2 regions of the Salipaludibacillus sp. CF4.18 genome follow, and region 1 is predicted to be linked to the other one. Evidence: riboswitches for the same ligand, from Rfam matches in the RefSeq annotation. Region 1 holds a riboswitch; the other holds the start of a gene.
The links. Region 1 has a riboswitch for S-adenosylmethionine ahead of ACHABW_RS04000 (5-methyltetrahydropteroyltriglutamate--homocysteine S-methyltransferase). Riboswitches for the same ligand answer to the same signal wherever they lie in the genome.
Positions count from the first base shown of each region.

Region 2: it holds a riboswitch for S-adenosylmethionine, as region 1 does, so the genes downstream of both, metK (methionine adenosyltransferase) here and ACHABW_RS04000 (5-methyltetrahydropteroyltriglutamate--homocysteine S-methyltransferase) in region 1, are expected to answer to the same signal.

Region 1 covers NZ_JBIMEV010000004.1:1,993-7,206, forward strand. Annotated here, with positions in the region: gene ACHABW_RS03995 (aminotransferase class V-fold PLP-dependent enzyme) at 1-1,548, shown strand, start outside; SAM riboswitch class I at 1,664-1,765, shown strand; gene ACHABW_RS04000 (5-methyltetrahydropteroyltriglutamate--homocysteine S-methyltransferase) at 1,840-2,943, shown strand; gene ACHABW_RS04005 (hypothetical protein) at 3,185-3,568, shown strand; gene ACHABW_RS04010 (O-methyltransferase) at 3,492-4,193, shown strand; gene ACHABW_RS04015 (PBP1A family penicillin-binding protein) at 4,293-5,214, opposite strand, start outside.
Region 2 covers NZ_JBIMEV010000005.1:57,427-62,640, reverse strand. Annotated here, with positions in the region: gene ACHABW_RS05235 (gamma carbonic anhydrase) at 1-220, shown strand, start outside; gene metK (methionine adenosyltransferase) at 445-1,656, opposite strand; SAM riboswitch class I at 1,817-1,937, opposite strand; gene ACHABW_RS05225 (YrzI family small protein) at 2,211-2,474, opposite strand; gene ACHABW_RS05220 (ABC transporter substrate-binding protein) at 2,550-3,542, shown strand; gene ACHABW_RS05215 (ABC transporter ATP-binding protein) at 3,567-4,340, shown strand; gene ACHABW_RS05210 (ABC transporter permease) at 4,345-5,124, shown strand; gene ytkD (RNA deprotection pyrophosphohydrolase) at 5,145-5,214, opposite strand, start outside.

The sequences.
Region 1 (5,214 bases):
GAGTTTGACCAAATTCATCATTTAAATTATAAAACTTTTGTAGACGAAATTCCTCAACACGAGACGAACCAGTCTAAAATACTCGTCGACAAATTTCATGAAGAAAATACATACCTTATTTGTTGTAAGGATAACCGTGTAATTGGAATGTTGGCAATTAGGGACAACCGACCTCTTTCATTGGAAAATAAACTTGAAAATTTAGAAGAGCTACTTCCTAAAGGATATGATCATTATTGTGAGATAAGGTTATTAACCGTAGAAATAGAATATAGAATAGGACGTGTATTTAGAGGTTTGTCCCAGTTATTGGCAAGGTATTGCATTCAAAAAGGCTATGATTTAGGGCTGATATCAGCAACAACGCGACAATTAAAATTATATAAACAGCTAGGATTTCAACCGTTTGGTGATTTAGTTGGCAGTGAAGGGGCTTTCTATCAGCCTATGTATCTAACCAAAGAAACGTTTAATGAATCGACTGCCGGTAAGGTTGCATCTAAGCCAATCAGTTTCCTTCCAGGTCCAGTTCCCGTCCATCAATTTGTTCAAAAAGCCCTTGCATCCGATCCGATTCCACACCGTTCCAATCAGTTTCAACTTTTGATGGATAGTGTGAAACAATCTCTTCTTTCCATGACATCTGCTAATTATATGGAGGTTCTTGTCGGCACGGGTACATTAGCTAATGATGTCATTGCTGCTCAGCTTTCATTGCATCAAGGAAAGGGATTAATTCTCCTAAATGGAGAGTTTGGTCAACGTATAAAAGATCATGCTTTACGGGCAAATCTATCTTTTGAAGTCATAGACAAATCCTGGGGAACTCCTTTTTCTGATGCTGAAATTATATCAAAAATAGAAAAAGGTGATATTTCCTGGCTATGGATGGTTCACAGTGAAACATCGACTGGAATGCTGAATTCGGTTGAAAAAATCAAAGAAATATGTGAACGTTATCAAGTTCATCTATGTTTAGACTGTATAAGTTCTTTAGGAGCCCTTCCGCTGGATCTGCAAGGTGTTTATCTGGCCTCCGGTGTTAGTGGCAAGGCAATAGGCTCCTATACAGGCTTATCTTTTGTTTTTCATCAAGAAAATATACCCCCTTCTAACCGATTACCGCGATACCTTGATTTAGGGATGTATCAAATGCAAAATAGTGTTCCATATTCTCATACTTCTAATTTAATGTGCGCCTTAAAGGAAGCTTTAAAACAGTATGAGAATAATAAAAGATACGATAAAATTGCTGCTGATATCTCGTTAGTTCGCGCCTCACTAGCTGAAGCTGGCATCCCTGTTTTATTAAGTGCAGAAAATTCGTCCCCAGTTATTATCACTATTCCATTGCCATCTGATTATTCGTCTACTGAAATAGGAACCTACCTTGAACTGCAAGGAATCTTCGTTCATTTTGAAAGTGACTATTTAAAACAACGAAACTGGATTCAAATTGCCTGTTTGGGCGAATATAAAAAACGAGATCTCACTAATATGGTCAAGACACTACATCAAAAGATTAAAACCCCTCAAGGGCAATCGTAGGGACGGTTCTCTGCTTCATTTCTCTACGGGAAATGAAGCAGAGAACCGTCCCCTTGTATACTTGACATACTAGAAAAAAGACTGTATCTTTAGATTTAATTGAATATTTGAATCATTCTTATCAAGAGAGGTGGAGGGACTGGCCCTTTGAAACCTCGGCAACAGACTTTTCTCAAGTACTGTGCTAATTCCAGAGCGATTTGCTTGAAGATAAGAAGAGAATGGCGGTTATTCCCCCCTCTTCTTCATTGAAGCGGGTTTTTTTAATTTTACAGAAAGAAGGGATTATTTATGTCAAGTACTATCACTAAGGCTCCTTTTAGAGCAGATCATGTAGGGAGTTTACTTCGCCCGGAAGTTTTGCATCAGGCAAGAAAAGATTTTAAAGAAGGTAACATTTCAGCGGGACAATTGAGAGAAGTGGAGACTCAGGAAATCAAACACATTGTTGATAAACAAATTGAAGTTGGACTTCAAGCTGTTACAGATGGCGAATTCAGACGCAGATTCTGGCACACTGATTTCCTAGAGCATTTAAATGGAATTGAAGGCTATGTTCCTGAACACGGTTATAAATTTGATGGGATTGAAACAGAAAGATATGACATCCGTTGTAACGGAAAAATTTCCTTTAATCCTAATCATCCATTCATCGAGGATTTCATTGAATTTAAAGAAATTGTCGGCGACAGAGCTGTGGCAAAACTAACGATTCCGAGTCCAAACCAACTATTTAATGCTGGAATTCAGAATCCCGAGTTTTATCCAGACCTGGAGGAATTCACAAACGATATTATCCAAGCTTACCGGGATGCGATTAAAGCATTTTACGACGCTGGGTGTCGCTACATACAATTAGATGATGTATATATTGCTGGACTGTGTGCACCTACACTACCATTCAGTTCTAGTAATTTAACTAGAGAAAAATTAATTGATCTAGCACTCCATGTTGTAAACAGTGTTCTTGAAGATAAACCAGAAGATTTAACGGTGACTACCCACCTTTGCCGTGGAAACTATCGCTCTACATGGGCCTTTGAAGGGGCATATGACAAAATAGCTCCTACATTGTTTGCGAAAGAAAATGTAGATGGCTTTTTCCTTGAATATGACGATGATCGTTCAGGGGATTTCAAACCTTTGGAGTACATTCCTAATGGAGGAGCGCAAGTTGTACTTGGTATATTCACATCAAAGTTTGGTGAACTAGAAGATAAGGAAACTATTAAAGCTCGCGTTCAAGAAGCAACGAACTATGTACCTTTGGAGCAATTATGCATAAGTCCGCAATGCGGATTTGCGTCCACTCACCACGGCAACAAACTTACGGAAGATGAGCAATGGGCAAAACTCAAATATATTGTAGATGTCGCTAATGAGATTTGGGAGTAATTTCCCTTAAACTAAAAAGAAAGGATTCGCCTTGTAATGGAGGTGGATCCTTTCTTTTTCTGTATATCGCATTTATTTATGACTTCAGCGAAATAGTTACATATTTTCATCTCAGATTTCGATTCAATCGCTTACTTCTAAAAACTTAGTGGGTTTAAATTGACAAATTTGTATACACTCGTATACAATTGGCGATATACCAAATGTATACAAACGTATACATTAAAAGGAGGGCTATACGGTGAAAGAGGATGACTTAAACGATTTTAAAAAAAAGGACCATCACCGAGGTGATGGTCATAAAGGAAAAGACCATCGTTCTCATCATCGTGGTCCAAAAACCTTTCGGCGAGGGAGAGCAATCGCCTTTTTAGAAATGATGAACCTTAAACGGTCCACGATTAAGCAGCAGTTAGAAGAACAAGAGTTTCAATCTATTAATCAACTTCTTATTGGTGAATTAAAAGCAATGGATATGGTCATCAACGAATTCATTCAATTATTCGGAATGGATGAAAGTGAAGAAACGGAAACAATTGATAAGAAAGATGAAAACACGGAAAATTCTTCATCAGATAATAAAGAAAAAAGTGAGAAAGGGATTGATTCCAATGAAACAAGTTAACAGGTATATCGATTCAGTTTTTAATAAAGAAGATGCTCTATTAGAAGAGGTCATCTTGTCTATCAAAGAAAACGAAATGCCTCCTATATCAGTTTCTCCATCGTCAGGAAAACTTTTAACGATGCTTATATCGATTTCAAAAGCTAAAAATGTACTGGAAATAGGGGCCCTTGGGGGTTACAGTGGCATTTCAATTGCCAGAGGATTCGGTAAAGAAGGACGATTAACTTCTCTTGAATTAAAGGAGAACTACTCAAAACTAGCACATAATAATTTGTCTAAGGCGGGCTTTGCAGATCAAGTACAATATATTACAGGACCAGCCTTAGATAGTCTTGAGAAACTAGTTGGGGACCATAAGCAATTTGATTTTTTCTTTATTGATGCTGACAAAGAAAATTATGAAAACTATTTAAATTACTGCATTAAATTAGCGGAACCAGGTGCTTTAATCGTTTGTGATAACGTACTTGCTGGTGGCAGTGTCGCAGACCAGGACGCAAAACCTAAACGTTATACTGAATTTATGAAGAAATTCAATCAGACAGTGGCCAATCATCCTCAATTAGAGTCACTGCTTATTCCACTCGGTGATGGTATGACAATGTCTAAGGTAATCAAATAAAAGGATATATGTGTTTGATAAAATTAGTCCGCCTGTAGCGTATGCTTACCTCTGGTCGAAGGAAGAAGTCTCTCCTCTAATAAAAGACTTCTTCTTCTCTTAATCTTCGTTAGTATCTTCTTGGTTCAAAGCTTCTTCTTCACCTGTTGTATTGCTGGTATTCGTATCATCTTGTTCCGGATCTGCTTCTTTTTCTGTTGTATTTTTTTCTTCCGCACTATTTGATTCTACCTCTGCATTTGTCTGCTCTTGCTCCGTTTTATTTGCACTTTCATTCCCTTCTGTCTGCTCAGGTTCTGATTCCACCTGATTTACTTCTGACTGTTCTGTCTCCGATTCTACTTCGTTTAGCTGCTCTTGCTCTGCTTCTTCTAAACTTTCATTTCCTTCTGTCTGCTTCTCCGGGTCTGTTTCTGTCTCATTTTCTTCTGTTGCTTCGGGCGTCGGCTCAGACTCTATTTCTTCATTTCCTTCTGTTTTCTCTTGCTCCGCTTCACCTACGCTATTCTCTTCTCCAGATTCCACAGGTTCTGCTTCTGGTTTATTTTCTTCTGTCTGTTCTGACTCCGTTTCTTCTTGTTGTTCATTTCCTTCATTTTGCTCTGGCTCCGCTTCTTCTAAATTTTCACTTTCTTCCGTTTGTTCCGGCTTTGCTTCTTCATCTTCCACGTTGCCTTCCGGCTGGTCTGATTCCGAACCTTCTCCCTCTTCATTCCTTTCTGACTGCTCCGGTTCCGTCTCAGAGTCCTCTTCTACGTCTTGATCCACAGAGTTATCTTCCTCTATTTGATTGCTGTCGTTCGATTCCGATACCTCATCTTTAGATTCTGATTGCTTCCTCTCCAGCTCTTCTTCAACAAGACTGTATGCATCTTCAACAGTCGTTCCAGAAACAAATAATTCTGTTACAATATCATCCTTGTCTGAACTGCCAGTTGCTCTTTCACCAGTCGACGTATCAATGGTTATCTCTTCCACAGAATCAGGCTTCACGAAATCATGAGTCTCTTCATCTACCATC
Region 2 (5,214 bases), on a different contig from region 1:
GATTATTTTAGATAATGCGGAAATTGGGGAGGATGCTTTTATCGGCGCCGGCAGCCTTGTGCCACCGGGTAAAAAAATTCCGCCAAGAACATTAGCACTTGGACGTCCAGCGAAAGTTGTCCGAGATTTAACAAGCGAGGATATCGCTGAGATGAAGCGAATTCGCGAAGGTTATGTAGAAAAAGGCCAATATTACAAATCACTCCAGAAGAATGTATAGTGAATATAAGCAGTTAAGAAAAACGCGTAACGTCTTTTAATAAATACAGCGTGATCTTTTAGCCACCCCCGAGTAGCACCTACGAAGTGTGTGTAGTGCTACTCGGGGGTGGTTTTCCCTTGACAAGCGTGGCTTAAAGATAGCTGTCAACGTTATAAATTATCTCGCAAAAAAGGGTGACTCCATAGGTCTTTATTACCTATGGAGTCACCCTTTATCCTATTTTATTGACTAGCTAACTCTAAAGCTTGTTCACTTAGCAAGTTGGCTTTATCTGTTTGTTCCCACGGTAACTCAATATCGGTTCTACCGAAATGACCGTATGCTGCCGTTTGCTTGTAAATCGGGCGACGTAAGTCCAACATTTTTATAATTCCAGCGGGGCGCAGGTCAAAATTCTTCCTTACGACTTCCACTAAAACATCTTCGCTTACTTTTCCAGTATCAAATGTTTCAATAGCAATGGAAACTGGCTGTGCAACTCCGATTGCATAAGCTACTTGGACTTCACAACGATCCGCTAAACCAGAGGCAACGATGTTTTTCGCTACATATCTAGCCGCATAAGCACCGGATCGATCTACTTTCGTAGCGTCTTTTCCAGAGAATGCTCCTCCACCGTGACGAGCATATCCTCCATAAGTATCTACAATGATTTTACGTCCTGTAAGTCCTGCATCACCTTGAGGCCCACCAATGACAAATCGACCAGTTGGGTTAATAAAGTATTTTGTATTTTCATCTAATAATTCCTCAGGGACAATAAAATCGATAACTTCCTTCTTCAAATCTTTTTTGATTTGAGCTAACTCAATTTCAGGATGATGTTGAGTAGAAATGACAATCGTATCAACCCGAATTGGATTTTGATCCTCACCGTATTCCACCGTTACTTGAACTTTACCGTCAGGACGCAAGTAATCAATGATTTTTTCCTTACGTACTTCCGCTAAACGACGCGCAAGCTTATGTGATAAAGAAATTGGCAATGGCATTAACTCAGGCGTTTGATTATCTGCATAACCAAACATTAATCCTTGGTCTCCAGCTCCTATTTCTTCAATTTCTTCGTCGGACATTTGCCCTTCTCGAGCTTCGTATGATTTATCCACACCTAAAGCGATATCAGCTGATTGTTCATCAATCGACGTCAATACAGCACACGTTTCAAAATCAAAACCATATTTGGCTTTTGTATAACCAATTCCTTTAATCGTTTCTCGGACTACTTTTGGTATATCCACATACGTAGATGTAGAAATTTCTCCTGCTACTAACACTAATCCAGTGTTCACAGAAGTCTCACAAGCTACTCGAGCATTTGGATCCTTCTTCATAATTTCATCTAAAATAGAATCCGAAATTTGATCACAAATCTTATCCGGATGCCCTTCTGTTACTGATTCTGATGTAAATAAACGCGTTTTCCCTACCACAATACGTACCTCCTTGGTATCATCCATCCTATTTTTAGGATGTGCTTCATCATCTACGGTACTCGTTCTCCCAGCAGAATGGTCCAATCCAATGATCTCAAAAAAATATAAAAAAACCCTTTCCAATAGAGGAAAAGGTTACGTTCCATCCGCCTTTAACCTCTTATCGACCAAGACATACGGTTAGATATGTCTTGCAGGTTAGCACCGTTCACCTTTTTACAGTGGTGATGGTTGCTGGGCTTCGTCGGGCCTGTCCCTCCGCCTACTCAGGATAAGAGTATCCGTTCGCAAAAATAATACCGTAAATTTAATCGTCTGTCAACTGCAAATGTCGATTTATCACGTAAATTAGGTAGTGCCGCACAAGTCTATAGCAAATAGAAATGGTGTTATTGCTAGTTTATACGAGATAATGAACCGGTTGGGTAAATAATCCATTTCCGTACATATTTAAGTAACAATGCCCTCTATCCTGACCTCCATTCAACCCTAGATACGATTATTTCAGAGGGAAACAAAATCATTTGATCCCCCCACCCGTTCATTTACAATTATAAGAAAAACTTACCATGTTTTGTTTTTTCCTCTCTTAATCTTTCCTCCCCACTGTTCATATCAACTTGCGATTCCGTGTGATCATTTCGTCTGCGCCTTGAAATAATAATGGTAATAAAAAAAATGTGAATAGTCATTTTCTTGTCTCCTCGTTTAAACTCATCTCTTTCTGTCTGATTTAAGTTTATCGAAAATGCCGCTTTCTCTAAACGATCTCTAGTCTGTTTCTGTCTCCTACCCAAGTCTGATCTTTTTCTCATTCCTTCGCACACATCCGCCCATTCACACATACGTTATCTAATCAAATAACTATAGATTTATGAAGGAGGAGCATCATGTCTCGTTTTAAAAAATTATTGTTACTATTGTGTTTACCGGTAGCTATACTTACAGCTTGTGGTCAGGAAGAAGAGTTAAAGGAAGTAAAATTGGCAGAGGTTACACGGTCCATTTTCTATGCACCTCAATACGTAGCAATTTCTGAAGGGTTTTTCGAAGAGGAAGGATTAGATGTTGAACTAACAACCACATGGGGTGGAGATACAACGATGACAACATTGCTGTCTGATGGTGCCGATGTCGCACTAGTAGGAGCGGAAACATCCATCTACGTCTATGCCCAAGAAGCAAATGACCCACCGATTAACTTTGCTCAACTGACACGAACAGACGGTACGTTTCTTGTCTCTCGTGAACCTGTTGAAGACTTTGAATGGGAAGATTTAAAAGGAAGTACATTCCTAGGTCAAAGAAAAGGCGGCATGCCGCAAATGGTTGGAGAATACGTGCTGAAACAGCATGATATCGATCCGCATAACGATCTTGAACTCATTCAAAACATCGACTTCGCGAACATCACCTCCGCCTTCGCTTCCGGAACAGGTGATTATGTGCAACTATTTGAGCCTCAAGCGACACTTCTTCAAGAAGAAGGAGTTGGCCATATTATTGAATCGTTTGGTACCGAATCTGGTGAGGTTCCATATACTGTTTATATGGCAAAGCAAAGTTTTATCAATAAAGACCCGGAAACTATGGAGAAATTTACTCGAGCTATTTACAAAGCTCAACAATGGATCAATGAGGAAGATCCTTCTACTGTTGCCGAATCCATCGAACCATTTTTTGAAGATACTTCTTTAGAAATCATTGAACAAGTGTTCATCAATTACAACGAACAAGGATCCTATGCACCTTCTCCATTAGTGAACGAAGAAGGATGGAATAACCTTCAGTCAATTATGGATGAAGCTGGCGAATTACCGGAAGAAGTACCTTATGATGAATTGGTGAATCGAGAATTCGCTGACCAGATCATGTCAGAATAATGGAAGTTAAGAGAGGAGAATATCATGGCTATATTAGAATTGCAGGATGTAGAAAAAACATTCTTTTCCTTGGAAACAATGACAACTGCCATTGAAAATATTAATTTAACGATTGAAAAAGGAGAGTTTATTTCTTTTATTGGTCCTAGTGGCTGTGGTAAAACAACTCTCCTCTCTCTTGTTTCCGGATTAATCCTTCCAACGAAAGGTCAAATCATCTTGGATGGAGTCCCAATAGAAAAACCTACTCCTGAAACGGGGTATATGCTTCAGCAAGACTATCTGTTTCCCTGGTTATCCATTGAAGAAAATATATTACTTGGACTAAAAATATTAGATAAAACATCTAAAGAAGAAAAAGAACGCCCCATCAAATTGCTGGAACAGCTCGGTTTATTAGATAAACTAAAAAACTATCCTTATGAGCTCTCCGGGGGCATGAGACAACGTGTGGCATTAGTCCGCATGTTGTCTACTGACCCGGAGCTTCTTCTATTAGATGAACCTTTCTCCGCTTTAGACTATCAATCAAAACTAAAATTAGAGGATCTTGTTTTTTCGACCATTCGTGCCCATAAAAAAACAGCTATTCTTGTTACACATGATATTGGAGAGGCGATTGCGATGAGTGATCGAATTATTTTATTAGCTGGTAGACCAGGAAGAATTCAAAATGAATTTATTATTCCAAAACAGCTTTCGCAGGAACTCCCCTTTAAAGTACGAACAAGTGACACGTTTAACTCCTTATTCCAAAAAATCTGGAAGGAGATGGAATCCAGTGAAGAATCATCGTAAAGAAATGCTCCAAGAATATAAAAAGAAAGAAAAAAAGAAAAGAGGATGGATAAAACTATCGCAACTAACTATTCTAGTTTCATTTTTCCTTGCCTGGGAAGTGACAACTGCTTTACGCTGGCTGGATCCTCTTCTTTTCAGTTCGCCGTCCCGTGTCTGGGCCTTGTTTTTGGATCGGATACAAGATGGCAGCTTATTTCTCCATACATCTGTCACCCTGTTTGAAACCGTGTTAGGGTTCATTTTAGGCACAGGTGTCGGTATCATTATCGCTGCTCTTCTTTGGTGGTCACCGTTTCTTTCGAGGGTGTTAGATCCCTATTTAGTGATCTTGAATTCCATGCCTAAGGTAGCACTGGGACCTATCTTAATCGTAGGACTGGGACCTGGATTTACGTCGATTATTTTCATGGGGGCTTTAATCTCAGTCATTATTACCACGATGGTTATCTATAGTGCTTTTAAAGGAGTAGATGATAACTACTTAAAAGTCATTCAAAGCTTTGGGGCAACAAAATTTCAATCCTTTTCGACAGTAATTTTCCCTGCCTGTTATCCAACGATGATTTCTACCTTGAAAGTAAATGTTGGCCTTTCCTGGGTTGGCGTAATAGTAGGTGAATTTCTAGTTTCGCAGCAAGGATTAGGCTACATGATCATTTATGGCTTCCAGGTTTTCAATTTCACATTGGTAATGTTATCACTCGTCATTATTGCTATACTTGCTACGTGTATGTATCAAGGGGTTGAACTCATAGAAAAAAAACTCATCCGTCACCATTAAAAGCTAAGTGACGATGAGTTTTACTGTTCTAACGTATGATTTTCATGCAAAAAGCGTTTATTTACTTCATCAAGACTTAGCTCAAGAACA